2 regions of the Hydrogenovibrio crunogenus genome follow, and region 1 is predicted to be linked to the other one. Evidence: riboswitches for the same ligand, from Rfam matches in the RefSeq annotation. Region 1 holds a riboswitch; the other holds the start of a gene.

Region 1 (15,122 bases):
AGCTCAATTGCTATCCTCCCGTGACAGGCGGGAAGAATGCAATTTCATCCCCTGGATTCAATGGTGTTTGGCGTGTTGCAACACTGTGGTTTACAGCAATCTGTAAGTTAGCATTATCTTTCAATGCTTGTTGCCAAGCTTCGCCACGGCTCGCTAAATCCTTGAGGACACACTCAACTGTTTTATAATTTTCTACGGGCAATTGCTCTTGCGCCTTCCCTAAAACTTCTCTAAAACTTGCAAAATATAAAATTTCTAACATTTTTTATCTCCAAAAATGTCTAAAAAGACAACTACTACCCTAATTAACCGCCTAAAGAAACCATTTGTCTAAATTCAATATTATGCACATTTTCATTAAAGAAATGCTTCTCCGGTTTCTTCAACATGGCATCGACAATCATTTGTTTCAGCGCTTCATCTGAAATGCCATCTCGTATTGGGGTTCTCAAATCCACGGAGTCCTCTTGACCCAAGCACAAGGCCAACACCCCTCTTGCCGTCAGCCTCACCCGGTTACAAGATTCACAGAAATGCTGTGAAACCGCTGATATCACACCAATTTTGGCGTCTGTTCCTTTAATATGAAAGTTTTTGGATGGACCATCATGGCTTTTACCGGTAGCTGGGATTAAATCCGTTCCGACATGCGCCCTCACTCTCGCCATAATTTTTTCCATTGGATAATGCTGATCCATCAAGCTGATGCCCGCTTCTCCAATCGGCATGGTTTCAATAAAACGTACTTCAACGCCTTTCTCGATGCCATAATCTACCATGGCTTCAATCTCGTCGTCGTTCGTTCCTTTCATGACTACCATGTTGAACTTTATAGGGTTCAATCCGGCTGACAACCCTGCATCAACCCCTGCCAATACTTTTTCAAGGTTCCCACCACGAGTAATTTTATTAAATTTCTCTGGCTGTAAAGAATCAATGGAGACATTGGCACGTGAAAGCCCGGCTTTCTTCAATGCCACCGCATGTTTATCCAAATGATGAGCATTAGTTGATAATGCTATTTCTTCCAATCCATCATAAGGCTGGATCTCTTCAATAAAGCCAGGCAAACCTTTGCGTACTAAAGGTTCACCTCCTGTGATACGAACTTTGGTCACCCCCAGTTCCACAAATGCCTTGATGATACGAGCCAATTCATCATAGTCTAAATACTCTGTATGACGCCCTTCTGGATGCGCTCCTTGTTCAGGCATACAATACCCGCATCGGTAGTTACACTTATCCGTGACTGAGACTCTTAAGTAATCAATTTTGCGATTGAAAGGATCTATTAATGCCATACCGTTATATCCATTTGGGAATAACGGTATATTCTACTTTTTTTAATTGTAAAAGCAAGCATCGTTTTAAACTTTTTATGGGATAAAACCCTTGAATATAAAGGGGTTATGACAAAATCAGAACATAAAAAAACCCGCACAAGGCGGGTTTTATTTTCATATTAAGACAAGCTTAATATTACATACCAGCGTGACCTACACCTGGTGGATCTTCATGCATACGTTGTGGAACGTTATACTGAGGTGTTCCATCTGGTAAACGACGCGCTTGAACGAAGTTGTTCACGTTTCCTTTACCATCACCAACCATCACATCAGGACAGTCTTTCATGCAACGCTCGTTATGAATAACCGGACGGTGATCACAGAAGAAGTTACCTTGGTTTTTCATGAACTTGTTTTGCTTCATCAGCAATTCAGAGTTATAGAAAGCATCGTCTTCTAGCTCAATTGGATCTCCATTTTCATCAAGACCAATTGGAATGTAGTTAGACTGCATGATGTAACCTGTCATCCCCATGTAACCTTTGTCACCGATGAATGGTGCATTAGGCGTCCAGAAAGGCATTGTACGACGAATGTAATCAAAGAACGTCACAGCATATGGCCAGTAGTTACCAACAGTTTTCATTGGTGCAGGATCACGGAAGTCAGAAGTAACAAGGTTTTCATCAACCGCTAATGGCAGATACCCTTTTGCCCCTTCACCAAACTCACCATGACACATTGCACAGAACTGTACATAAACACGTGCACCTTCTTCAACAGTCATCCCGACTGAAGGATCTGGTAAGCCTTTACCATCACCATCAACAGTGATATTCCACTTAGCTAATGCAGCTTCTGCGATTGGCGTACCAAAACCATTTGCAACGAAATCAGCATCGTTGTAGTAGTTTTTGTCAGCGCTCTCGTGAACTTCAACGAACGCCGCAGGAATTTTACATTGAGCATTACCATGGTTACCACCATCAATGCTGTCATCAACTTCAAAAGAATATGGATTAGCTGGATCCAATTTTCCTTCTAGACCAGCACGACCATGAGTGGCATCTTTTCCTAAAATTGCTTCAATCACTTTAGAATCAAGATATTTACCATCATTTTCTTTAATGATTTCAGCATAGTTAGAAGCATACTTACCATCAGATTCGCTTCCTGGCATTCCGCTCATTGCGAAAGCTGAACCAGTTGTCGCAAGTGCAAGACCTGCCGCTAGGATTGTTTTATTAGTACTGAACATTTTCAATCATACCTCCGTTTTTGCCGCCATCCCAAGCATGGATACGCCAAGTAACCATCGCAGTACGGTGGTAAACGTTGTTCGTACCTTCTAATTTACGCATTTGAGGCATAGGTGGCTGAACGTAACCAGTTTCATCAGTTACACGGCTCATCATAAAGGCTTCTGAGCCATCCCAATCCCACTCAACTTCAAAGCGAGTCCAAGCTTTATCTAGTACAGGTGAAGTGAAATGCGCTTCTTTCCAGTTTTTACCACCGTCAAAAGACACATCAACATGAGCCACTTTACCGCGACCAGACCATGCCAAACCACGTACAAAGTACTTACCAGGACCTTGCATTTTGAAGTCAGGAGATGGGTAAGTGATAACAGAGTTAGCTTCCATGTACCATGAGAAACGCTGTGCTGTTCCATCAGGCATCAATTCAGTGTACTTAGATGTTTCTTCACGGTGCTGCATAGGCACATCGTGTACATAGATACGACGTAGGTATTTAACCCACATGTTTGCTTCACAACCAGGAACAACTAAACGAATCGGATAACCTTGCTCACGACGTAGCGCTTCACCGTTTTGTGCGTAAGCAACAAAACAATCATCCATTGCTAGATCAACTGGAATTGAACGTGACATACCAGATGCATCTGCACCTTCTGGAAGGATCCACTTACCTTCAGGCTTGATACCTGCTTCTTTTAGAAGGTCAGATAAACGCACACCCGTGTATTCCACACAAGACATCATACCGTGTGTCCACTGAACAGAGTTCAACTGAACCCCCTTTCCACTCCATCGCACCATTCGCAGGACACTCAACAAAGTGAATTCGAGAAATTGATGGGAAGCGCTTTAGGTCGTCCATTGTGAAAATAAGAGGACGTTCAACCAAACCGTGGATAACTAAACGATGCTTATCTGGATCGATAGTTGGCACACCACCGTGGAAACGCTCAAAGTGAAGACCGTTAGGGGTAATGATACCGTGTAGGCTTTGTAATGGCGTCATGGTAATAGAAGCCATAGAGTCAGGCGTTAACCACTCTAATGTACGACGTTGCACTTCTTTCTCATACGGAGAAGGCATACCATAAGGATATTTACGAACACCAAACCCTAAAGATTTACGTGCTGCTTGCACATCTAGGACGTCTGTCATTTCTTCTTTTCCAGCATAAGGCGCAACCGCTTTAGCAGGATCATATTTAGCACCTTCTGCTGCTGATGCGGCTTTTGTAAAAAGAACCCCACCGGCAACAGCCGCGCTTCCTTTTAGGAAAGCACGACGGCCTTGGTTGCGACTTTCATCAGACTGAACTGCAACCTTTTCAACGATTTTATCTGTCATTTATTGCTCCTTGATTGGCATTTTTCTAAAAAACACCTCAGATTCAAGAGTTTAACTATTTAATAGTAGCTTATTTTTATTAACTCCACTGCACGAGCAGAGCTAAGCACAGTTTTGCTAACCTGTAATAATATGTTTTATGCGCCGTGACTTCAAGTTTTTGACACTTAAAAATTAGGATTTGCTGATATAATTTTTTTATGCCACTGTGATTAAATTCTATATTACTTAAAATTGCGGTAAGTTTTCACGACGACAAATTGGACCCGCTTTCGGGTTTTCAATATCTTCAGCTACCTGGCTTAAGAATTTCTGCACTTCTTCTATGGTTAAAACCGATAAGATTTTATTCATAATATGAGGGTGAACAGCCACCGTTGTATACTCACCGGATGCTAACTGAATTTGCACACCGCAAGCATCGGCCACTGCACCCGATTCATTCCCTTCAATTTGAGCTGCTTGTTCTCCAAATAACAACTCTCCATAAAGGTCTTCAATCTGCTCTGCCTGCGCATCGGATATTTGTCCTTTAATCATGACCTCAAAAGACACCTCTCCACTGCCTGACTCTTCTTGCTTTATTTCGGTATTAAGACCGAGCGCGTGGACCTGTTCACAAAATTTTTGGGCGACAGGTGCATCAAAAAATGTATATTCAAAGTTTTCTAACATCGTTATCCCTTTTAGTCGCGCTTAAATCGTCCTTTTCGGCCATCTCCGACCCATTCGACTTCGCTTTATTTTTTGGAGCGACAAGAGTATCATTCTTCCATCACAAACATCAGGAGCTCTTCATGATCGAACGCCAGTTTCCCATTACCCGTATGCGCCGCATGCGAAAAGATCCCTTTTCTCGTCGACTTATGCGCGAACATGTTTTAACGACGAATGATCTAATTTATCCGATGTTTGTCATAGAGGGACATAACCGTCGCGAGCCGGTTAAATCCATGCCGGACATTGAACGCTTGAGTATAGATCTATTGATTACTGAAGCTCAAGAACTTTTTGAACTTGGCATCCCAATGATTGCGCTTTTTCCAGTGCCAGATCCAGAAACCAAGTCTCTGGATGCAGCAGAAGCTTACAATCCGGATGGATTAGCTCAAAGAGCCGTTCGTGCCCTTAAGGAAGCCATTCCAGACATGGGCATTATGACGGACATTGCCCTAGATCCCTACACGACACATGGTCAAGACGGTATTATTGATGAAAATGGTTATGTCCTGAATGACGACACCATTGATGTACTCATGCAACAAGCCATATCACACGCTGAAGCTGGGGCAGATGTTGTAGCGCCATCAGACATGATGGATGGTCGAATCATAGAAATTCGTGAACATTTGGAAGAGCACGGTCATATCCATACCCGTATCATGGCTTACTCGGCGAAGTACGCTTCGTCGTATTATGGGCCATTCCGAGATGCAGTCGGTTCGGCGGGCAATTTAGGCGCTGGCAATAAACACACTTATCAAATGGACCCAACGAACAGCAACGAAGCATTGCACGAGGTCGCGATGGATATTAACGAAGGCGCAGACATGGTCATGGTCAAGCCCGGCCTGCCATATCTTGATATTGTTTATCGTGTGAAACAAGAATTCCAAGCCCCCACATTTGTCTACCATGTTAGTGGTGAATATGCCATGCTCAAAGCAGCCGCTTTAAATGGTTGGATCAACGAAAAAGACGTCGTTTTGGAGACCTTATTAAGCTGTAAACGTGCAGGGGCAGACGGCATCCTGACCTATTACGCCAAGGTCGTCGCGCAATGGTTAGCGGAAAAATAATGCCATGACAGATTTATACGCCGTAGTGGGCAACCCGATTGCCCATTCAAAGTCGCCTCTGATCCATCGTTTATTTGCCGAACAAACCGATCAGGATCTGGTTTATGAAGCGTTACTGATCGATACGGAAGACACCACCTTTCAGTTTGCTATTTCCGATCTGATTGCAAGAGGCTACAAAGGAATCAACATTACCGTCCCTTTTAAACTGGATGCGTTTGAATTGGCCGATGAGTTAAGCCCTCGTGCTGAGGTGGCACATGCCGTGAACACTTTCAGTTTTGAGGACGGTAAAATTTTTGGCGACAACACGGATGGCATTGGCTTAGTGACCGACATCGAAGAAAATGCCAATCGCCCATTTAAAGACCAAAAGGTTTTAATACTAGGAGCAGGCGGCGCTGTACAGGGTATTTTGCAGCCATTACTGGAAAAGCAACCAGGCCTGGTCCACATTGCCAATCGCACAGCCAAGCGAGCAGAAGTGCTTGGGAAACGATTCGAAACCCTCTCTCCAATTACCAGCAGCGACTGGGAGAGCATTCCTGACGAGACTTATGACATTATCATCAACGGCACTTCGGCCAGCTTGGAAGGCAAACTCCCTCCCATTAATTCGAATATTTTGGGACAGGACAGCCTCGTTTATGACATGATGTATGGCGCTGAGCCGACCGTTTTCATGCAATGGGCACAACAGCACCAACCTTCCTGCCAAACCAGAGATGGATTGGGAATGCTGGTTGGGCAAGCAGCCGAAGCTTTCTATATTTGGCGAGGCGTGCGTCCACAAACGCAGAGCGTGATTGATGAAGTGCGTCGCTTAATTCAAGCCTGAACCCATTGAAACTGATGGTGCAGAATACCTTAGTGTGCTGCACCTGCACAGTTCATATAGGGGCAGAATTCCACTTCCGACATCGGTCGAGCAAGCAAATAGCCTTGTAACACATCACAACCGATTTCAGTCAGTAAAGCTCTTTGAGCTTCGGTTTCTACCCCTTCAGCTACCACGGTCAAATCCATAATATGCGCCATCTGAATAATCTCTGCCACCAATGCTTTTTCTTGTTCATTATCTGCCATATTTTGCACAAACGACTTATCCACCTTCAAGATATCAATACACCCTTCTCGCAAAACAGCAAAGGCCGAATACCCGGTACCAAAATCATCCAGCGCAATACTCACACCCAAGGCCCGTAATTCACTGAGCACATTGATTGCATATTCATTCCCGCCAATAAACAACGACTCGGTCACTTCAATTTTTAATAATTTAGCGGGTAACTCGTATTGTTCCAACAATGATTTCACTTTTTGGACAAACCCAATTTCTGATAATTGATATGGCGAGGCATTCACTGAAAAATACACATCCTTATAAGGACAAAATTCAGATAATTTTTTTGCCGTGATAATAGCCTGTTCTAGAATGGTTTCACCTAGCTTCCCAATCAAATTAATGTCTTCTGCAATGGAAATAAACTCCTCTGGAGAAACCCAACCGAGCTCTTCATCATGCCACCTAGCGAGACATTCTACACCGACCAGGTCTCCCGTCTGGGTCGAAAACATCGGCTGATAAAAAGGCACAATTTTTTTCTCTTCCACCGCCGTGCGTATCCGGTTTTCAATCACGAGTAAACGTTGGTGGTAGTGATCCACTTGCCCCGAATAGCGTAGACAATAAACGCCTTGGCGCTGTTTTGCCATATGCATGGCTACATCGGCAAATCGCAATAGACTCTCAACATCCTGACCATCTTCCGGTGCGTACACCCAACCAAAGCTGGCCGAGATATGCAGATTTAACCCATTTAAATGCATCGGATGCTCCACCACTTTTAAAAAGTCGCGAATCATTTGTTCCACATCCTGCTCCACACGGATTCCAGGAATGATAAACACAAATTCATCACCACCGAATCTTGAAAGCATCGCGCCTTGCGGCAACACCAGCTCAAACCGATCTTTGATTTTCTGCAACATCAAATCACCGACCGAGTGCCCTAGAGAATCGTTGATGGTTTTAAAGCGGTCCAAGTCCATCATAATCAACACAAACGGATAAGTCGCATCGAGCATTCTTTGTGCTTCATAGCTCAAATTTCGGCGGTTAGGCAAACCGGTCAACGCATCTTTTAAAGCCAATTCTTTCATGGCTTCCGTTTGACTGACCTGATCGGTAATGTCGGTATTGGTGGAACTGACGGCAATCAATTTATCTTTTTCATAAATTGGGCGGGACACATGACGGATCCAAATCAACCCTTTATGTTTGGTGGTTAAACGGACATCAATAGGGTCAGGTGAATGGCCTTCGGCAATGCTCCGTTCATACGCCAGCCACTTTGGGAAGTCATCTTCATATACCAGGTCCGAAAATAAGTTTGGCATACTGTAAAAAGTGGAAACATCATAACCCGTTAGCTTTAAGACAGAAGGAGAGATAAAACGATAACTTCGATCAAGATTTTGAAAATAAGATACTTCTTCAGCCATTTCAACAATGGAAGAGAACTCCATTTGTTTCGCTTCAATGCGATCTCGGAGGATTCGGTATTTCGCAACCAAGAAGCCAACCAGCAAGCCTACGACACTAGGCACAATTAAAAGCTTGGGCGCAAAATTTTCATAAACCAAAAAGAACTGAATATTCGCCAACCCAATAACCAATAACCAAGCACCGAACATATAGCTTAAATAAACCTGCCAATGACACTTCGGCGTTTTAAATAGTTGAGTCACGTTCTTCAATCGCATTCTGTTTTAAATCTCTTCAACCGATTGTTGAAAATCGTTTTTCAGTTTAACGTAATGCTCAGCCGAATATTTAAAGAAGGCCTTCTCGTCATCCGTTAACGGTCTTAATTGCTTCACAGGAGACCCAACATATAAATAGCCTGATTCCAGGACTTTTCCAGCAGGCACTAGACTGTTCGCCCCCACCAAGACATGCTTTTGCACAACAGCATTATCCAATACGACAGATCCCATCCCAATAAGACATTCATCTTCAATCACACAGCCGTGAAGCACCACATTGTGACCAATCGTGACATCCGCACCCACAATGCACTGCGATCCCTTGGTCATAGGAGAGTCGTGGGTTGTATGACAAACAGTGCCATCCTGAATATTACTGCGGGCACCGATTTTAATCGCGTTTACATCCCCTCTTAGCGTGGCATTTGGCCAAACGCCGACATCTTCTGCTAATTGACATTGACCAATGACGACAGCAGAAGAATCCACCCAAGCCGTTTTTTCGATTTCCGGCGTAAAGTCTTTATAACGACGAATCGACATTCTTTTTAACCCCTTATTGCGCTAATTTGTGCAGTTAAGCATGTTACGCATTAGTTCTCATTAAAATAATACTATACCTTTTTTGTCGGACTTTAAAACCCTATCAACACATCAAATGACATTTGTTCAAACCTTCTACCGACCGACACCTTTAAAAATCCATGTAAAATCAAAGGGTTTTTACCAGCTAACTTTCATCATCCCCTTTGTTATAACGTTTTTTTATCCCTGCGCTTATTTTTTGATTTGTGAATTCTTGTCAAGAATTACTATGATGATACTAAAAGCACTCAAGACAATGATTAAGGAAACACCGTGACCACACATGTTAAAAATGAAAAACGCCAACACATTCGCATTCCCGCTAACCGCCCAGTGGTAATGGTCATCAACGATGCCAGTATCTTTGCCACCATGACAGATTTTTCAAAACATGGTATTGGCTTTATCACACAAGCCGATGTAACGCGAGGCGACACAGTTGAAGTGCACTTCGATATTTCATACAAAAAAGGGTTTCATGCTTTTCAGTTTAAAGCCACCGTCAAGCATTGTTTAAAGATAGAAGACAAACGCCATGTAGGCGTGCGTTTAAAAATTGATGAAAACCAATATACGGCTTTATTTGATGAGATTTATGCGGCCTGACGACTTAGAAAGCGATTGATTGAGCCAGGCCTGGCTATTTTTAAAACGGAATCACCGGCCAAAAAGGCCCTGATGCACCAATCACCACCGCAATGACCCCCAGCATCAGATTAATGGCAATCACTGGTCGCATTCTCGTATTCATTATATGCCCGGCTTCCGCAAACTCATACTGTGCCATCCGTATTTTGAATTTAGCAAACGGCCAGAAAAACAACCATGTAAACAAACCAACCATCACCCAGCCAATCCATTCCATCAACTGTAGATATAACGGAGCCTGTTCAATCGGCCCGAGACGCGTTAACCAATCCCAATACCCTGAAATCACTAATACGAAGATGAAAAACCAAACCCAGCCAAAAAAACGTCGAAAAACTTTTTCCCACAAAATAAGGCGTTCTCTTGATTCTAAAGAAGCCGCTGCGGGCCTTAAAACACGATATGCAAAGAACATTCCGCCAACCCAAATCACTGCGGCAATCGCATGCAAAGAGCTCAAGATCATCGTTTCCCAGTTCATGTCTTTCCTTTCTAAAATGTTTCATATGATTAAACCCTAAGCGCTTTGCAAAATCAAACCCATCTATCAAAGCAAACTACAAATGAATACAAGCAATTGATTCAATTGAACTTTTTTATTTAATCGGTTTTTAGTTTTGCTTCTGTTACAATATCTTCCATCTCTCGGGGTGCACACCAAAGTGCTGAGACGACTAAGTGGAAACCAATTTCCCGGCTGTCGGGCCCGTTGAACTTGATCTGGTTAAAGCCAGCGTAGGGAAGAGAAGATTCTAAGGAAACACACTCCGATTGTTTTCTGTAGATTGCTTTTAAATACCTTTGAGCGAGAAGATTTTTTAGTAAAAGTCTTTCGCATCAAGTAGAGACAGGGACTTTAAAAGCAATCATCACGTCCCTTTTTCTACTTTTCAACGGTATGACAAGTGCATGATCTTAATGACTAAGATTTTGCCCATCTTTTTACGCTGTTTTTTTCATCCTTTGAACGAACGAAAAGTGAGAAAAACATGAGTACTTTTAAAAATGCGCTCCCCGCTTCAAATGACATCCTGACCCGTGACCCGTTACCGGCTTCCCATAAAACTTATATTTCTGGTGAAATTCACCCGGAAATCAAAGTACCGATGCGAGCCATTACCTTAACAAACGATGAGATCGTAACCGTTTACGATACTTCAGGCCCTTATACCGACCCAAATATAGAAATTGATGTGGCGCAGGGCATTCCAGCAATCCGCAAAGATTGGATTGCCAACCGTGGCGACGTGGAAGCCTACGAAGGCCGCATTATCGATCCAAAAGACAATGGTTATAAAAACCGCACGCAAATGGAAACCGCCATTGCCGGCGCTTCAAGCTTAATGCGTCAACCAATAAAAGCAAAACCTGGACATAACGTGACCCAACTGCACTATGCGCGTCAAGGCATTGTCACACCTGAAATGGAGTTTATTGCTATCCGCGAAAACCAACGCCGCGACATGACCCGTCGTTATCTCAATGACCCTGAACGCGAAGCCCGCTTAAAAGGCGAAAATTTCGGCGCCAATTTACTAGAAGACATCACCCCTGAATTTGTTCGGAAAGAAGTAGCCGAAGGCCGTGCCGTCATTCCAGCCAACGTCAATCACCCGGAATCTGAGCCGATGATTATCGGTCGCAACTTTCTGGTAAAAGTAAATGCCAATATCGGAAATTCCGCCACCACATCTTCCATTGGCGAAGAAGTTGAAAAAATGGTTTGGGCTACGCGTTGGGGCGCCGATACCGTCATGGACTTATCTACTGGACAAAACATTCACACCACTCGTGACTGGATTTTACGCAATGCGCCTGTGCCCATTGGCACCGTACCGATTTATCAGGCTTTGGAAAAGGTCAATGGGGTTGCTGAAGACCTAACCTGGGAAATATTCCGAGACACCTTGATTGAACAAGCGGAACAAGGAGTCGATTACTTCACCATCCATGCCGGTGTGCTTTTACGCTACGTTCCGATGACAGCGAAACGCGTCACCGGTATTGTGTCTCGAGGCGGCTCGATTATGGCGAAATGGTGTATTGCCCACCACAAGGAAAACTTCTTATACACCCACTTTGAAGATATCTGTGAAATTTTAAAGCAATATGACGTGTCTTTCTCATTAGGCGACGGACTTCGTCCAGGATCTGTCGCAGATGCCAACGACGAAGCACAAATTTCTGAACTCAAAACCCTAGGTGAGCTGACTCAAATAGCCTGGAAACATGACGTTCAAGTCATCATTGAAGGGCCTGGGCATGTACCGATGCATATGATCAAAGAGAACATGGACAAACAATTGGAATATTGTCATGAAGCGCCTTTTTACACGTTAGGCCCTTTAACAACGGACATCGCCCCTGGTTATGACCATATCACCTCAGGGATTGGCGCGGCCATGATCGGTTGGTTTGGAACCGCCATGCTGTGTTATGTGACACCCAAAGAACACCTTGGCTTGCCTAACCGAGATGATGTGAAAGAAGGGCTGATCACCTACAAACTGGCTGCTCATGCGGCAGACATTGCTAAAGGCCATCCAGGTGCACGATCAAGAGACGATGCGCTCAGTCAGGCCCGCTTTGAATTCCGTTGGGAAGATCAGTTCAACCTAGGACTAGACCCTGAAAAGGCGCGTGCATTCCATGATGAAACCTTACCGAGAGATTCGGCTAAAGTGGCGCATTTCTGTTCAATGTGTGGTCCAAAATTCTGTTCGATGAAAATCTCACAGGAAGTGCGTGACTATGCGGACAAGCAAGGATTATCGACTGAAGATGCCGTTAATAAAGGGATGGAAGAAATGTCTCAAACCTTTAAAAACCAAGGCAGTGAAGTATACGTTAACGTCGAAGATATCACCAAAACAGGTTCTTAATCTCGATTATTCAGATCGTTGCGGCGCTTATTGTCGCAACGCGAGGAGTTGATTATGACAACACACACCATCGGCATTGCCGGGGCAGGACTTGTCGGTCGTATTTTAGCGTTGAACTTAGTCAAATCAGGTCACAAAGTAACCTTATTTGAAAAAGATTCGTATGCGTCTGAAAATGCGGCCGGGTTGGTGGCTGCAGGCATGTTGGCGCCTTTTGCCGAACTTGAAACGGCCGAGTCCGCCATATTTGATGCCGGCCTGCGATCCATTCAGCTTTGGCCTGACCTGTTGACACAGATAAAGATTCCGCAGGCGTTTCAAAAACAGGGCAGCTTAATCACGGCTCATCGATCGGACATGCCTGAGTTAATGCACTTTATTACCCAATTACAGTCAAAAATTCCAGCTGCCGCCTCGATAGAGACATTGGATCAAACAGGAATTGCGGCTTTGGAACCGGATCTCGCTCAGCACAGAAAAGCATTTTTTCTGCCGACGGAAGCGCAAGTCAATGCGCAGCAGTTCATGGAAAAAAGCACGCTTTTCTTACAGGAACACCCCTCTGTTCAATGGAAAACTCATCAAGTTGTGTCCCGAGTATCGGACGGTCAAATCGAAACCAATGAAACCTGTGTTGATTTCGATTGGGTCTTTGATGCCCGAGGCTTGGGCGCTAAGCCCGATATTGCCGATCTTCGTGGTGTCAGAGGGGAGGTTTTTTGGCTCGACGCACCGGATGTATCCCTTTCTCGACCGGTGCGTTTAATGCACCCGCGTTATCGAATTTACATTGTGCCACGTCCCAACCATCGTTATGTGGTGGGCGCCACTGAAATTGAAAGCGAAGATCAAAGTGACATGTCTGTGCGCTCCAGTTTGGAGTTGCTTTCAGCCGTTTACAGCGTACATTCCGGGTTTGGAGAAGCGCGCATTGTGAAAATGCTCACTAACTGTCGCCCGGCATTAAAAGATAATTTACCGCGAATCCTGCATGAAAATAAAACCACCCGTATTAATGGCTTATATCGCCATGGCTATCTATTAGCCCCTGCCGTGGTTGAACAAGCTTTAAACGAAATCCCTTTCATGTCTGATTCTGCGGCTTAGCCTTACTTACAAGGAAAGACACATGACCACCATTACTGTTCAGATCAATGATGAGATAAAGGCCATTCCGGCCTCGTTGTCTTTGACCGATCTGTTAATTCATTTGGGCTATCAGGAACACAATTTTGCAGTTGCCATCAATGAAGCTTTCGTCCCCCGCAGTCAGTATAAAAACACATGCGTACAAGCCGATGATCGCATCGAAATTGTCGCACCCATGCAAGGAGGTTAAATGAACCAGATGTCTGAACATTCTCAAAAATCGTCTCCCATGTCATGGACGGTGGGCGGAAAAACTCTGAATAGCCGTTTATTAATTGGCTCGGCCCTTTACTCCTCTCCTCAAGCCATGCAAGGAGCGATTGAAGCCTCTGGTGCTGAAATTGTCACTGTCTCATTACGTCGGCAATCAGCAGGAGATCAAGCCGGAAAAACGTTTTGGAACATGATCAAGTCTTTAAACTGCCATGTTCTGCCCAATACGGCAGGTTGTCATTCGGCCAAAGAAGCCATTACCACCGCTCAAATGGCACGTGAAGTGTTTGAAACCAACTGGATCAAATTGGAAGTGATTGGCGACCAGTACAACCTGCAACCGGACCCTTTCGAATTACTGAAAGCCACTGAAACTTTAGTAAATGAAGGCTTTGAAGTCTTTCCCTACACAACAGACGACTTAGTCTTAGCCCAACGCTTAGTAGACGCAGGATGTAATATTTTAATGCCTTGGGGCTCGCCAATCGGTTCGGGCAAAGGGCTGATGAATCCTTACAACCTGAACGCAATCCGACAGCGATTTCCCGAATTAACACTCATCGTCGATGCCGGCATTGGCAAACCGTCTCACGCCGTTCAAGCGCTGGAAATGGGTTATGACGGTATTCTGCTGAATTCAGCCGTGGCATTATCACCCAACCCTGTGAATATGGGAAAAGCATTCAAGTCCGCTGTTGAAGCGGGCGTGTATGCATTTGATGCTGGAACCATGCAGGAAAGGGATTTGGCATCGCCTTCAACCCCGGTGCTTGGCACACCTTTTTGGCACCAAAATTAACCAGGCCTGGCCGTTTTAAGGAACTATCATGCAATTTCGATCCTGTCACTCTCCTGAAGAACCACTGGGCATTTACCCGTTGGTCGATCGCGCCGATAAATTAAAACGCCTTTTTGAGGCAGGTATTACTACCGCACAAATTCGTATCAAAGATTTAGCCGGCCAGCGACTGGAGCAGGAATTGATACAAGCCGATACTGTTGCAAAGTCCTATCAAGCCAGACTGTTCATCAATGACTACTGGAAAATGGCGCTCCAACTCAACAGTTATGGTGTGCACCTAGGACAAGAAGATGTGCTCGATGCCGACCTACCTGCAATCCATCAGGCGGGAATCCGATTGGGCGTCAGCACACATACCCCAGCAGAAATTGATTCGGCATTA
Region 2 (15,122 bases), 330 kb from region 1:
GATAGAGGCCAAGACGTCAGCAAAAAGGTTAGGCGTTTCCACAGTGCTCAATGTCCGCTTTTGAACGATCTGTCCCGAGTAACTTTAAAACAAAAATGGTTTTGGGATTTTGTTGCAAAACCTGTTCGATATCCTCTGTCAGAGCCGCCATTAAAATACGATAATCACCGAAGATTTGTGTGCTCATGGCATTTTTCTCGATACGAATAGATTCATGTCTTTCCAGTGAAGCAATAAAGTATAAAATGGGCTGACAGTATTGTTCCTGTAATGGGTACATACTGATGTCAATAGACGCTAACATAGGCAGTCCTTTATTAATAGCCGTTAAAAATGGCCAGGCCTGGCCATTTTTTGAATCGTTTAGAAGTGAATTCGCAAGGTCGCGCCAAATTGACGCGGATCGCCTAAACGAATGTATTCTTGTACGCCATCGCCGTCATAATGGTCAAACTTGAAGCCTCGGGTGGCATAACGCTCATCGGTTAAGTTGTTCCCCCAAACATAGGTTTCCCAGTCTTTCGCTTCATATCCAATGCGGGCATTAATGATTTGATACGCCCCCGTTTTTCCATCGTTGACATTGTCAAAATAGTAACTGTCCATTCCTCGCACTTCGGTACGGGCAAAAAAACCGTTGGCAGCGCGATATTGTGTACCCAGGTGGAACTGATAGTTCGGGGCATGCGCTTGATCTCTGCCAGACATAGTAAAGTTGCTGTTTGCTGGCGTCCCTTCCACTTCGGTAAAGAGTAAGCCTAACGAACCGAACAGCTGCCAGGCATAAGTCGCTTGCCAGTCAAACGAGGTTTCCAGACCATAGTTTTGAGCCGCATCCAGATTTTCTTTATAGAAAATCCACTCTCCGGCACTGTCGTACGAATAACCGTCAAATTGTGGATTGTTTCGGTCCATATAAAAAACCGTGGTGGCGGTTTGCAAACGGTTATTCAGATAATTCGATTTTAACCCAACTTCATAATTTAATAAGGTTTCAGCATCATAAGTGACGTTGGTACTGGCACCACTACCTGCATTGAACCCGCCCGCTTTATAGCCTCGTGTAACTCCGGCAAAAGCCATATGGTTCGGGTTGTAACGATATTTGTAATGAATTGACCCTCCCCAAAGCGTTTCATCCGGTGAAAAATCATCGGTTAGGGTTTGGTCGGAATAGGTTTTTTTCGTTTGTTTGAAGGTTTGTCGATTATGTTCGACACGTAGCCCATAAGTCATTGTTTGCTTTGAGCTCACATGTTGGTCCAGCTGTGAGTAAACGGCCAGTTTTTGGTGGTTAAAGTCACTGTCAATCAACTCTGTTGAACCGGCGTAATAGTTATCAGAGTAGTTACTTTCATCCATATTGGAAGCATAAGCCCCTATTAACCAATCGGTTGAGTTATTAAAAATACGCGCTGATTCTTTCGATTGGAAGCGTAAGTCTTGTGACATATGACGACGGTGCTTTTGGTTTTCATAAAACTGTTCCGCTTTGGCCAGCCAGTCACCATCGTAATTATAAAGTGCGTCTGTGTTTGAGAGGCTGGTTGTGGAAATCACGTTGTAAGCCGTATTGCCTTCATAGGTCACTTTCATTGAAGCGGCATTCGACAATTGGTTGTCGTTTCCGGGTTGGTTAGAACGTGTGGTAAAGGTATTGTCGCGAGACCAAGCGTCATAGCCATCATTAAAATCGGCGTGTAGTAATGTTAAATCGACCGTGGTGTTCGCGGTAGCGAACATGCGCAACTTACCACGCAACGTCAACTCGTCTTTACCGTTAGTGTCTTTGCGGTTCAGGGTCTCATTTTGATAAAACCCATCACTTTGGTGTTTAAAAACCGCGATACGGTATTGTGTGGCCTCTTTCTTATCGCTCACTGGACCACTTGTCATGACGCCAAGTTCTTTATGGCCATACTGCCCAATGCTGGTTTCAACGAGGCTTTCGCGATAAGGGGTCGGATCGTTGCTTTGAATGTTAATCAGTCCGCCAATGGCACTTTGCCCATAACGCGTATTTTGAGGGCCGCGTAAGATTTCAACTTGTTGTACGTCAAATAAATTGCCAATGCCGCCCAGCCCACTGAAATCGATGTCATCAATAGCAAGCCCAACACTGGCATTTGGTGCGCCGGTATATTCGTCTCGCTCGCCCATGCCGCGTACTTGAATGTGTTTGACGCGTGCATTCTGATTTGAAACGTTAACGTTCGGGGCGCTTAATAGAACGTCATCTGTGTGGGTTGCGCCCGCATCTTGTAGTTCAGTAGAATCCATCACCGTGATGCTTACCGGCATATCTTCCGCTTGAGATTGTCTTAGGTCGGCCTCGACTTTAACCGGAGCCAATACAACGGTATCATCTGATAAGGCAAGTGGGCTATGCAATAAGCTCAATAATAAGGTTGGGGCTATGGAATAAGCAAAAGGCTTAAAGGGTGTTTTAGGAGTCATAATTCATTCCTTTTTAGTTAACCAAAAAGGACAGGGCAGGAATCGGTTCTTTGGAGAAAACAAAGTCGAGTTGCAGCCTGTTCCTACGCCAGTATTAACTGGATCAGGTTATAAGGGTTCCCAATTTAGGATCTCAGGCCGTATGGCCACCCCTCGGCGATAATTCAAAATACGATAAAGAGCCGGGATTATAAGGCAAAAACCTTCCAGACACAAAAACAACTTTAACTAATTGAAAAAATAAAGGATTTTTTAAGATTGTATAGAGACGGTTTGTATTAAAATAAAAAGAAGTGAATACGATATTCATTTTATTATTTTCGAAAGGAAATGCCATGGGTAATCAAAGCTTTGAAAAAAAGAATGCAATAAAACATGTATCCCGTTTGAAAGTGTTAAGTTTTGTGCTTTTTTTAAGCGTTTTTGCTGTCAATGCAATGGCGGATACTTCTCCTATCGTCACCGGTTGGGTCGAGAAAGTGGCGATTCCTGAATACAATTTGACGCTTAAAGCCAAAGTGGATTCCGGTGCGGACAGCTCTTCTTTACATGCGGTTTCGATTCATCGGTTTACTAAAAACAACCAGGCCTGGGTACAATTCAGAACACAAGATGGTATTGCGATCCAAAAGCCGGTTCTCCGGATTGTGCACATCAAAACGAAGACAAAAGGGACGCAAGCAAGGGAAGTCGTTGAGCTGCCAATTTGTTTGGCGGGGCAATTGACAACTGTACCGGTCAATCTTGTAGACCGAGGTCATTTTTCTTATCCAATGTTAATTGGGCGTTCTGCGATGGAAGGCAAGTTTTTGATCAACCCCAATCAGAAATTTTTAACAGAACCGAAATGCGGTTCCGTGAGTCGTAAAACGTCTTAAATGGATGGAATATCGTCATTATCGTAGGGGAGCGTGTCATCTCCATGAATGTCTTCGGCAAACGAACCAACACGTTCCTCAGCTAAGTCAGTACGGGCAAATTGGGCGATATGATATAACGCCTCACCTTCATTCACTAATGGCATGACCATTTGACCAATGACAATGCCACTGGCATTGGCGAAAATTTCAAACTCCTCCTCACCAAAGGGGTCGGAGACCACGCCTAATAAGGTTTTATCTTTTTGAACGCGATCACCATCGTTGACCAAAGAGCGGAAAATACCACTGTGTGGTGCACGAATCCAGTAACTTGATCGAGCAATCACAGGCTTTATCGGTGTTTTTTTAGAACGCCCTTTTGCAATCATGTCTAAAGATTTCATTACGTTCAAAATACCGTTCACGCCAGCACGAATACCAAATTCATCAAATCTGAGAGCTTCACCCGCTTCATACAACAGAATTGGAATGCCTTTCTTTACGGCTGAAACCCTTAAAGAGCCGGGTCGAAGTGCGGCATTCATCATTAAAGGTGCACCGAACGCCGTCGCCATTTCCAAGGTTTGAGGGTCTTCCAGGTCGGCACGAATTTGGGGTAAGTTGGTACGATTGATGGCGCCGGTATGCAAATCAATGCCATGTGAGCATTGCGCCACAATTTCTTTTAAAAATAAATTCGCCATGCGACCTGCCAAGGAGCCTTTTGAGGAGCCGGGAAAACTGCGGTTGAGGTCGCGCCGATCAGGCAAGTAGCGGCTCTGGTTAATGAATCCATATAAATTCACAATCGGCACCGCGATTAACGTGCCTTTTAAACGGTTGAGGGATTTGACTTTCATTAGACGTCGGATGATTTCGACGCCATTCAATTCATCACCGTGAATCGCAGCGCTGACAAACAATGTAGGCCCTTTTTGTTTGCCATTAATGACTTGTACCGGCATATTGAGTTCGCCGTGGGTATAGAGTTTGCCAACTTGTAAATCGACGGTCTTGCGTTCACCGGGGTGAATGGTTTCTGGCCCGATTTTAATTGGACGGTTTGCAATTTTTTTCATCAGGTGCGTTCCTAATAAACTCCGATTGGTTAGCCTTTACCACGGGTTTTGGTGTTATGCGGTTTAGCGTTTTTTTCAATAAACGCGATAATTTGACTCGCAATATCTTTTTGTGTGGCCGTTTCAATGCCCTCAATACCGGGGGAAGAGTTCACTTCCATTACCACGGGACCATGGTTAGAGCGGAGTAAATCGACACCACACACATTCAGTCCCATGATTTTGGCTGCCCTAACCGCCGTTGCACGCTCTTCTGGTGTGATTCTAACCAACGAAGCTGATCCGCCTTGATGTAGGTTTGAACGGAACTCTCCATCTTTTGCTTGGCGCTTCATGGAAGCCACAACCTTGCCACCAATGACGAAACAACGTAAGTCCGCGCCTCGGGCCTCTTTAATGAATTCTTGTACCAGAATGTTGGCTTTTAACCCGTTAAAAGCTTGGATAACCGATTCGGCAGCTGAATGCGTATCCGCTAACACCACGCCCACGCCTTGTGTGCCTTCAAGTAACTTAATCACAACAGGCGCGCCTCCAACGGTTTCCAGTAAGTCGTTAACATCATCAGGGGAATGGGCAAACCCTGTTACCGGAAGGCCGACACCACGTCGAGATAATAGCTGCAAGCTTCGAAGCTTATCGCGAGAACGAGAAATGGCTACGGATTCATTCAATGGGTAAACGCCCATCATTTCAAACTGTCTTAAAACCGCTGTCCCGTAGAATGTAATGGAGGCGCCGATTCTTGGAATAATCGCATCAAACCCGTCCAGAACTTCACCTTTATAGTGAACCTGTGGATGGTTAGACGAAATGTTCATGTAGCAGCGTAAAGCGTCAATGACTCTAACTTCATGACCACGTTCTTCAGCCGCCTCAATTAAACGACGGGTTGAGTAAAGTTTGGCATTACGGGATAAGATAGCGATTTTCATACGGATTTCTCTTTAAATTCTGTGTTTCAGTGAGGTGTTCATCTTGTTGAAATGCTTGAGGGAATTCAATCAAGTTAAATGACGCTTACCTACTACTCTAACTATAAGATATTTCTTGTCAAGGAGGTAAAAAAACACAAATTATTTGTGGTGTAACCGAGCGGTATGCCTTTAGTTTATGATGTAATTAGGGTATAAAGAGGGCGGCCTAGAAAAATGGCCGTTATAAAGCACATCTCCCTCATGATCAAGATGCAGTTCAGAACCTGATAGTCGGTTCAATATGATAAAAATGCCAGAGGTGAGCTCACTTACCCGAAAAAGAGATCGTTATGACTGTGAATGAAGAAACGCCATTCTCCTCAGAAGAAAAACTTGTCCAGCTCCAAGCCTTATTAACTCAGGAAGATCAAACAGCCGTTTGTGATTTTTTTGTTGATCTGCCCGATACCGAAATTGCTTTGTTATTAGAATCTTTTCCCGCAAGCGACCGGGAAAAGATTTGGGTATGTGTTCCCGAAGACTTGAAAGGCGAAGTGCTGGCTGAGGTTGGTGATGATGTCCGAAGCGCATTAATGTCTGAAATGGCTCTGTCTGATGTTTCTGAATTGACAAAAGACTTGGGCGCGCAAGACATTGCCGAAATCCTGGATACCGTGCATGAGTCAGTCAAAGAGGCGGTGATTGACAACTTGGATGACAGCACGCGCGAACAAGTTCAGGCCTTGCACGCTTATGACGATAATATGGTCGGTCGTTATATGGATCCGAGTACGGTAAATATCAAGCAAGATGTTACCTTGGAAACGGTGCAGCGCTATATTCGAATTAAGGGATTGTTGGACGAAACGACTCAGGAATTTATGGTCACGGACAAAGACAATCGTTTGGTGGGGTCTTTAGGGCTGGTTGATTTGGTTAAACAAAACCAAGAAGCAGAAGTCTCTGAATTCATGCATCAATCTGTGTCATTGTTGGATGAAATGAACGTTCATGATGCCGCAGTGATTCTACGGTCTAAAGAACTGCGTTTCGCTCCGGTTGTGAATCAAGAAGGCATTCTAGTTGGACAGTTGAATATCGATCATATTATGGAGATTACGCGTGAAGATGCTGATAACACCTTGCTGAGCATGTCCGGTGTCAGTGATGATGAAGAACTCTTTGCCCCGATTCTGTCCAGTGCCAAAAGTCGAGGAATTTGGTTAGGCATTAACCTGGCGACGGCTTTTTTAGCGGCCTATGTGATCGGACAATTTGAAGCGGTGTTATCTCAAGTGGTGGCGTTGGCCGTTCTGATGCCAGTCGTGGCGAGTATGGGCGGCATTGCCGGAAGTCAGACCCTGACCGTAATTATCCGCGGTTTGGCAATGGGTCAAGTTGGGGGGAATAACCGATGGTGGTTATTTAATAAGGAGTTATGGGTCGGAGCGTTAAACGGCTTGGTTTGGGCGCTCGTTGTTGGTGGTGTGGCTCAACTTTGGTTTGATAACTGGATGATGAGCCTGGTGATTACACTGGCCATTGTCATTAATATGACCGTAGCCAATGTGTCTGGTATCGCCATTCCTTTATTGTTGCGCCGAATGAAGATTGATCCTGCTTTATCTGGCGCAGTGATTTTGACGACAGTCACCGATGTGGTTGGGTTTATGTCTTTCCTAGGGCTTGCCACCCTGTTAATCTTGACTTAGATACAATCACCTAAAACCTGCTTTGCCTTATCAATCGATGACTTGATAGAAGCTTCATCGCCAGCCATTCCAGGCGCTTCGACAAGTGTGACGTCTTTAATTCCGATAAAGCCCAAAGCGGTCTTCAAATAAGGTGTCACGAAGTTCATCGCATCTAATGGCGCTTCTGTGTAATCTCCACCTGATGCCGCTACAACAATCGCTTTTTTTCCTTCTAATAATCCTTTTGGGCCTTTGTCCGTGTAAACAAATGTTTCACCGACGCGTAAACTGTGGTCTAAATAAGCTTTCAAAGTTGATGGAATGCCAAAATTATACATAGGGGTGCTGATTAGAATGACATCGGCGTTTTTCAACTGTTCGATATAATCAGTGGATAATGCCAGTTGTTGCGTTTGTTCATCAGAGCGCTTTTCAGCAGGGGTAAACATCGCGCCAATCGTCGCTTCGGATAAATGCGGTGGCGGTGTCTGGCTTAAATCAAGTGTTTGAAACGTATCGGTCGGGTGTTTTTCTAACCATTGGGTTTGAAAAAAATCGGCCAATGCTTTCGAATGAGACCCGTTTGATAACGCGCTGCTGTCAATTCGTAATACCGTTGCCATGTCGCTTTCCTTTTGAATATCAATTAAATTATCACTAGTGTAAAAAATTTAAGTGTTCTTAAAAAGCAAGGAAATAGCAAAAAACTATTGCGATTTTAGCAACAATAACGGGGAAAATAGGCAGGGGCGTCATAGCGTGTTTAAACACTGAGTGAACACGCTATGGCAAAAAGGCTTTTTATTTTAAAGCGGAAAGAATCGATTTCTCAACCGTATCGATCGGTTGCGTTCCGTCGACTTGAATATACTTCAATTGGTCGTTTTTCTCAGCTTCTGTTTTGTAATAGCCGATTAATGGGGCCGTTTGTTCATGGTAGACTTTTAAACGATCCAAGACCACTTCGGCTTTATCATCTTCTCGTTGAATCAGATCATCCCCAGTTTCATTGTCTTTATTTTCCACTTTTGGTGGGTTATAAGTGATGTGATAAGTACGACCAGATGCTGGGTGGACGCGACGACCTGCCATACGGTTAACGATTTCAGAATCAGGGACATCAATTTCAATGACGGCATCAATCTCAACGCCTGCCGCTTTCAGCGCATCTGCCTGTGGTACCGTTCTTGGGAAGCCATCTAATAAGAATCCATTGGCACAGTCAGGTTCTGCAATACGGTCTTTAACAAGGCCGATAATGATTTCATCCGTAACCAATTTACCGGCATCCATAAATTCTTTGGCCATTTTTCCCATGGGGGTTTGTGCTTTGATTGCTGCGCGCAACATATCCCCAGTAGAGATTTGAGGAATGTCGAATTCTTTGGTTAAGAATTGTGCTTGCGTTCCTTTGCCGGCACCCGGGGCACCTAACAGAATAAATTTCATAGTCAGTTCTCGCTAAGTTCTTGTTTTAAAATTAAATCAGACGGTTCATAAAAATTTTGGCGCTATTCTATCAAACTGAATCCAAAAGCGTTTGAATCATTCGTTCAGACTGGTTGGCATAGTGCCCACCAAACAAATTAAAATGATTGAGTACGTGGTACAAGTTGTAGAGATTTTTGCGCTGGGCATAGCCACTATCAATCGGGAAAACAGAGTCGTAGCCTTGATAAAAATCAGGACGAAAGCCACCAAATAATTCTGTCATCGCTAAATCTGTTTCTCGATCTCCATAGTAGCTGGCAGGATCGTAAAAGACAGCCTCACCGGCGTGGGTAAAGCTGCTGTTACCTCCCCAAAGATCGCCGTGCAAAGGGGAAGGCTCTGGTTGATATGTTTGGAAAAACTCAGGGAGTTTGTCGATGAGCTGAATGCCCTTATCCATTAATACAGGCGATGCCCCATTGGAAAGCGCTAGCTTTAATTGTGGCAATAAACGATTTTGACCGTAAAACTGAACCCAGTTCGATGTCCAGCTGTTTGGTTGGCGGGTCTTTCCGATGAAGTTGTCTTCAAACCAGCCGAATTGCTTCGTTTCGTTGATTTGATGATGCAGTAGTGCCAAATCCTTGCCGCGTTGAAAATCGTCGCCCTGTGGGGTCAGCTCTAAATATTCCAAAAGAAGCCAGGCCTGGTCATTTTCCACTCCCGTTGCAATGACTTTAGGCACGGTAATGCTGAGTGTGCTGGAAAGGGCTTTTAAGCTGTTTGCTTCTGTTTCAAATAAAGCGGCCTGAGAAGATTGGTTGCTCTTGAGAAAAAAGTTTCCCTCAGCGCTATGCAGGCGATAGGCTTTATGAATATCGCCTCCGCCAACGGGAGCGGCGCTTTCAATTTGAAAAGGCGTTCCGGTGAGTTTAGAAATTGAGTCTGCGAGTGCGTTCCAATTCATAGTCTCTCCTTTAATAGGGGATTCGCCTCCCTAGGGTTATTCAAACAGTTCTTGCGTGATCTCTTCCATACGTTTTTCGGAAAGGTCAGGAATTTTAGGCGCATAGGCTTCTCTGAACACCTCAAAGAAAGCACCCGGCGTGTCAGCGGGAACCGCCATGCCTGTTGAGCGATCAATGGGAACATTCACCAGTCCTTCTGGTAACGGGAAGGGGGCATTAGGGTAAGGCTTTAATGCTTCACGCATATAGTCAATCCAAATCGGCAGTGCGGCACGCCCACCGACTTCTGAGCGTCCTAATGTTTTGGGAGTATCAAATCCGACCCAAACGGTGGTGGCAATTTCTGGGTTGAACCCAGAAAACCAAGCGTCTTTTTGTTCATTGGTCGTGCCCGTTTTTCCGGCAATGTCTTGTCGTCCTAGCACTTTGGCTTTACGCCCAGAGCCATAGTTGATGACGTCTTGCATCATGGACGTCATGATGTAAGCATTTTGCGGAGTAATGACGCGCGGCGCATTTTGAGGGTCGCCTTCATAGCATTGAGTCATGCACGCTTTTAACGGATGTGCTTTATACAACGTATCACCATTAAAATCTAAAACAGAGTCAATAATGTAAGGGTCAATACGATAACCGGTATTGGCAAATGTGGCATACCCTCGAACCACTTGAATGGGGGTCAGGGGTACCGATCCTAGTGCCAGAGATAAATCCCGGTGTGCATTGAGTTGGTCCTTAGGAAACCCGAAGCGCTCCATGTAATTAACCGCATAACGAATGCCGATTTGGCGTAATAACCGAATCGATACCAGATTTCGAGAATGCGCTAAGGCTTTACGTAAACGGGTTGGGCCATAGAAACGACCAGAATAATTTTCTGGACGCCACGTATCTTCTAATGCGCTATCATGAAACACTACCGGCGCATCGTTGATGATGCTGGCCGCTGTCAGTCCTGTCTCCAGAGCACTGGAATACAAGAAAGGTTTGATATTAGACCCTACCTGACGCTGTGCTTGGAGGACACGGTTGAACTTACTTCTAAAGTAATCAAATCCTCCCACGAGGGCAATGATTTTGCCATCCTTAGGATCAACCGAAACCAAGCCTGACTCAGTTTGTGGGTCTTGAGCCAATTGCCAGTGGTCGTCTTTATTTTGCAAATAAATGACATCTCCGGCAGACAACACATCCAAAGCACTTTCAGGGTCGGGACCGGTTTTGTTTTCATCAATATAGGGAGCCGCCCAGCGCATGTCATCGAAATTCAAAGTAATTTGTTCATTGTTTGCCATCAACACGCTGGCATTGGCTTCGGTTACATCCGTAACCACGCCCACTTCAAGGAAGCCAAATTTTGGAATATCGTCCAAGGTTTCCAACAGTTGTTCGTTGTCGGAAAGCAGGGTTGGGGCAAGGTGTTTGATCGGGCCTCTGTATCCATGACGTCTTTCATAGTCCTGCAGTCCATTTCTGACCGCCAGGTTGGCGACCGATTGAAGGTGACTGTCAATGGTGGTGACAATTGTTAATCCGTTCTTTAAGGCATCCTCTCCAAATTTATCAACCGCGAAACTTCGCGCCATTTCTGCGACATAGCCGGCTTCAATATCAATTTGAGCTCCGGTTAACTTAGCGTGAACCGGAACATTTTGCGCTTGGTTCATCTCTTCCTGAGTGATGTAATGGTTTTCGTACATACGACGTAACACATAATTACGACGCAGTTTTGCGCGCTCAGGGTTGTAGATCGGGTTGTAGCGGGATGGTGCTTTAGGTAATCCTGCAATCATGGCAAACTCATCCAAAGAAAGCTCGTTGATGGATTTACCATAGTAAGTTTGGGCGGCAGCGGCAACCCCGTAAGAACGATACCCTAAAAAGATTTTGTTGAGGTACAGTGCCAGAATTTCCTGTTTGCTGATTTGGTGTTCAATTTTATAAGACAGGACAATTTCATTCACTTTACGTAAATAAGTTTTTTTCTTAGTCAAAAAGAAGTTACGCGCCACCTGCATAGTGATGGTAGACCCCCCTGACTTTTTACTACCGGTGGTTACCAATTCATAAACGGCGCGGGCTAATCCTTTATAGTCGACACCGCCGTGTTCAAAAAAGCTTTCATCCTCAGAGGAAATAATCGCCTGAGTCATGCGTTCGGGGATTTCTGAATAATCTAGCGGGATACGTTTTTTAGTTCCAATTTCAGTAATCAACTGGTGATCTTTGGTGACAATTTTTAAAGGAACTTGATAGGTCACCTCTTTTAATGCAGAAGCATCCGGCAGGGTTGGATAGATGGTAATGGCATAGGTGATCGCAATCGCGGCCGGAGCAACAATAAACCCGAAAAACGTGGAAAACCAGAAAAAGTGTTTAAATCGGCTGCGTTTTTTCTTTGGTGGCGTATCGTGTTCTTCAGGCGTCTGCGAATTTGAGTCTGTGGTCATGAGTGCGTTTTTTACCGTTTAGGGATTAAGGAATCTTTATAATATCAACTACCTAGGATAGGTTTAAGCAGCCTGTTAAATTATCGCATGTCTTTTGATAATTCAAAAAGATTTTTTGGCTAAATTTAGAGGGGGATTATACGAGAAAATCTTTAAATACTAAAGAGATAGGTTGAATGAAAGCAAAAACCCGGTATGAACCGGGTTTTTAGGCACGTTTTATTCAACGAAAGTTTATTTTGAATAACGCTTTGTTTTGATGTCACTGTAGATCATATAAATGTGACCTACAACAATCACAGTGATTGCCGCAATAACACCAAACATGCCGATACCAACTTGTAGAGAGTCTGGTAGGTAACCTGCCCAGATTCCTAATAGGACTGCCAGTGGGATAACAACCGTAACCACGAGCACACCAAGCATTTTCATAAAATTGTTCATTTTTTTTCCTCAGATAAGTTGTGATTCCTTACAACATTTCGAACTATACTGCGCTTATAGTCAAATTTCAAATAAAAATCTTGATTGAGGTCAAGAAAGAATCTTTATAAGCTGAAAAACTTTTAACAGGGGCTGTGTGCGATATTTGCTTTCAAACCAATAAGCCTATTGCACGCTATTTAAGCGGTTTGTTTATTCAATATTTTGAATTTGTTCGCGAATTTGCTCAATCAGGACTTTGAGTTCCACGCTGATTTGAGCAGTACGACTGTCGATGGATTTAGAACCCAGTGTATTCGCTTCCCGGTTTAATTCTTGCATTAAAAAGTCTAAACGACGCCCCATCACCCCTGTGGTTTTTACCAGCCGTTCAACTTCATCTAAATGCGTGTTGAGGCGATCCAATTCTTCTGCAACATCCATTTTTTGCGCTTGGATGGCCACTTCTTGATGGTATCTAGCTTCATCTAACGAGTCGGCCAATTCCATAATACGTTGTTTTAGCTGTTCGGCGAAGTGAGCTTGTATTTCTGGCAGTAACCCTTGTGCTCGGTTTACGAGTTCTCTCATGGCTTGTGTTTTCTCGATAATGATTTTTTGAAGCGATGTTCCTTCTCGTGAACGGGTTTGGTTAAACTCGTCCAAACAGGCTTGAAGTGTCCTTAAAATATCGTCATTGAAGGCGTCATTGTTTTCCGCATTTAGGTTTTGCAGCAGGCCTGGCCATTTCAGTAAGTCAACAGGGTTTACTTGAGTCGCTTCGGGTAACGCCATCTGTACTGTTTGAATGGCTTGAGTCAGGTCTTTTAGTAGAGGTTCATTCACACTGAACTCGGTTTCGGATTGTGTCACCGAAAGGCGCAGTGTCGCTTCAACCTTGCCTCGAGAAATGTTTTTTTTGAGTTGTTCCCGGATGGTCATTTCTAACGGTTTAATGCTGTCAGGAAGTCGTAAGTGTACTTCTAGAAAACGTTGATTGACAGCGCGCAATTCCCAAGTAAGGGAACCCCAGTCAAAAGCGTGTTTGGATAAGGCAAAAGCGGTCATACTTTTCATGATGGTTCCTTGCTGAATGTGTAGGCTTTTTGTGAAGCAAAAGCTGAGCTTTGGGTATAATGCCTTTATTCTAAAGGGTTATCGTTTTTTTTGCACTGAGTGAGTGTGATGGACAAAATACAGGAGTCATTTCATGAAAACCGTTATTCTTGCCACGGGAAACGTCGGAAAGCTTGCTGAGATGCAAGAAATTTTGGCGCCTTTGGCATTCAGTGTGCAGGCTCAATCGGACTATTTCAGCGAAGAAGCGGTTGAAGATGGATTCAGTTTTATTGAAAACGCCATTCTTAAAGCGCGGTTTGCCAGTGCTAAAACCGGTTTGCCAGCCATTGCAGACGATTCCGGGTTAGAGGTCGATTTTCTACAAGGTCGCCCGGGCATTTATTCCGCGCGGTATTCTGAAGGGTATCAAGGTCAGCCAGCTTCGGATGCACTTAACAATCAAAAACTATTAGATGAGTTGAACGGCGTACCGGTTGAAAATCGACAAGCGTGTTATTACTGTGCCATGGTGTATGTTCGGCATAAAGATGACCCAACCCCTTTGATTGGCTTAGGGCAATGGTGTGGGCGTGTGTTAGAGTCGCCAAGAGGCACAGGCGGCTTTGGATATGATCCTCTGATTTGGATGGAAGAGGAAGGGTGCTCGGTGGCGGAGCTTTCCAAGGCGGTCAAAAATAAAATCAGTCACCGAGCAAAAGCTTTACAAGCACTGGTTGCTCAATTGAAATAATTCATTAGTCGAATGCTTTTAATTGAACGCATTCGGCGACAACCCTGCCTCAATGAAGCTGGCTTTAGCCGATTCGACCATCGGCCAAGGGCCGCATAAATAGACCCGGGATTCACTTAAATCAGGGTGGTCTTGCAAAACTTTGTGGTGAATACCGCGTTGATCTGGGTGTTCCGCAAAATCTCCAGACACACTGGTGATATAACGAATGTTTGGATGGAAATCTGCCAATTGTCGCATGGCTTGGTCCAAATAAAGATCTTCTTCGCTTCTCGTGCCCCAGTAAAACTCAATTGATAGAGATTCATCCTGTTTGAGCAGTTCATCTAACAGCGCTTTCATTGGCGCAAATCCGGTTCCTCCCGCCACCAAAATGATGCGTCGTGATTTGAGCATGTCGATAGGGTCCAGCTCATATTGATTATTCGGCCCATCTATGTAAACGGTTTCTCCGACGTTCAGCGCAAACAGATCTTGCATCCATTGCGAATTGTCTTGGTTTCGAATGTGAAGTTCAATCAAGTCATCTGTACGACTGGCAGAGGCAATGGAAAAAGGCTTGAGATCGGTTGGCACCAGCCCGAGCATGACGTATTGTCCACCGTGATAAACGAATTCTTTGGACGGTCGCAATAACAACAACAGGGTGTTTTCTGTTAATTTTTCCGTTTTCTCAACCGACATGGGTTGCAACGCAGTTTGAAGCATGTTGATTCCTAAGCTTTTTCAGCGACGGGGTTAAAATTTAAATTCAGTCCAGACCGGTGCATGGTCGGAAGGCTTTACCATCCCACGAATATCATACGCAACACCACTGTCTACGGCTTTTTCAGCCAAACATTTGGTGGCCAATACGGTATCGATTCTGAGCCCACGTTTCGGCTCGGCATCGAACCCTTTGGAGCGGTAATCAAACCAGCTGAAAATACGGTCTTCTTCAGGATGAACTTTACGATAAGTGTCTTTCAGTCCCCAACCGATCAAGGTCGCCCACCATTCTCGTTCTTCCGGTAAGAAACTGGTTTTTCCGTCT

The links. A riboswitch is a leader RNA that binds a small molecule or an ion and turns the genes downstream of it on or off. The one in region 1 is predicted to bind thiamine pyrophosphate.
Region 2: linked by a shared signal. The riboswitch ahead of GHNINEIG_RS10880 (TonB-dependent receptor) and the one ahead of thiC (phosphomethylpyrimidine synthase ThiC) in region 1 are both predicted to bind thiamine pyrophosphate.

The regions. Positions count from the first base shown of each region.
Region 1 covers NZ_CP032096.1:159,531-174,652, reverse strand. Annotated here, with positions in the region: gene moaE (molybdopterin synthase catalytic subunit MoaE) at 1-7, opposite strand, end outside; gene moaD (molybdopterin converting factor subunit 1) at 11-262, opposite strand; gene moaA (GTP 3',8-cyclase MoaA) at 306-1,301, opposite strand; gene GHNINEIG_RS00730 (c-type cytochrome) at 1,480-2,544, opposite strand; gene GHNINEIG_RS11790 (molybdopterin-dependent oxidoreductase) at 2,531-3,319, opposite strand; gene GHNINEIG_RS11785 (molybdopterin-dependent oxidoreductase) at 3,252-3,893, opposite strand; gene GHNINEIG_RS00720 (hypothetical protein) at 4,122-4,568, opposite strand; gene hemB (porphobilinogen synthase) at 4,691-5,692, shown strand; gene aroE (shikimate dehydrogenase) at 5,697-6,530, shown strand; gene GHNINEIG_RS00705 (putative bifunctional diguanylate cyclase/phosphodiesterase) at 6,560-8,458, opposite strand; gene GHNINEIG_RS00700 (gamma carbonic anhydrase family protein) at 8,465-9,004, opposite strand; gene GHNINEIG_RS00695 (PilZ domain-containing protein) at 9,320-9,652, shown strand; gene GHNINEIG_RS00690 (CopD family protein) at 9,693-10,175, opposite strand; TPP riboswitch at 10,331-10,453, shown strand; gene thiC (phosphomethylpyrimidine synthase ThiC) at 10,684-12,576, shown strand; gene GHNINEIG_RS00680 (FAD-dependent oxidoreductase) at 12,631-13,683, shown strand; gene thiS (sulfur carrier protein ThiS) at 13,706-13,915, shown strand; gene GHNINEIG_RS00670 (thiazole synthase) at 13,916-14,737, shown strand; gene thiE (thiamine phosphate synthase) at 14,766-15,122, shown strand, end outside.
Region 2 covers NZ_CP032096.1:2,284,863-2,299,984, reverse strand. Annotated here, with positions in the region: gene pnuC (nicotinamide riboside transporter PnuC) at 1-42, opposite strand, end outside; gene GHNINEIG_RS10885 (hypothetical protein) at 29-304, opposite strand; gene GHNINEIG_RS10880 (TonB-dependent receptor) at 364-2,457, opposite strand; TPP riboswitch at 2,520-2,621, opposite strand; gene GHNINEIG_RS10875 (ATP-dependent zinc protease family protein) at 2,793-3,335, shown strand; gene GHNINEIG_RS10870 (succinylglutamate desuccinylase/aspartoacylase family protein) at 3,332-4,396, opposite strand; gene rimK (30S ribosomal protein S6--L-glutamate ligase) at 4,426-5,331, opposite strand; gene mgtE (magnesium transporter) at 5,664-7,025, shown strand; gene GHNINEIG_RS10855 (FMN-dependent NADH-azoreductase) at 7,022-7,630, opposite strand; gene adk (adenylate kinase) at 7,809-8,456, opposite strand; gene GHNINEIG_RS10845 (fructosamine kinase family protein) at 8,527-9,405, opposite strand; gene GHNINEIG_RS10840 (penicillin-binding protein 1A) at 9,442-11,856, opposite strand; gene GHNINEIG_RS10835 (hypothetical protein) at 12,091-12,300, opposite strand; gene GHNINEIG_RS10830 (YicC/YloC family endoribonuclease) at 12,493-13,356, opposite strand; gene rdgB (RdgB/HAM1 family non-canonical purine NTP pyrophosphatase) at 13,490-14,089, shown strand; gene GHNINEIG_RS10820 (FAD-binding oxidoreductase) at 14,108-14,797, opposite strand; gene xthA (exodeoxyribonuclease III) at 14,828-15,122, opposite strand, start outside.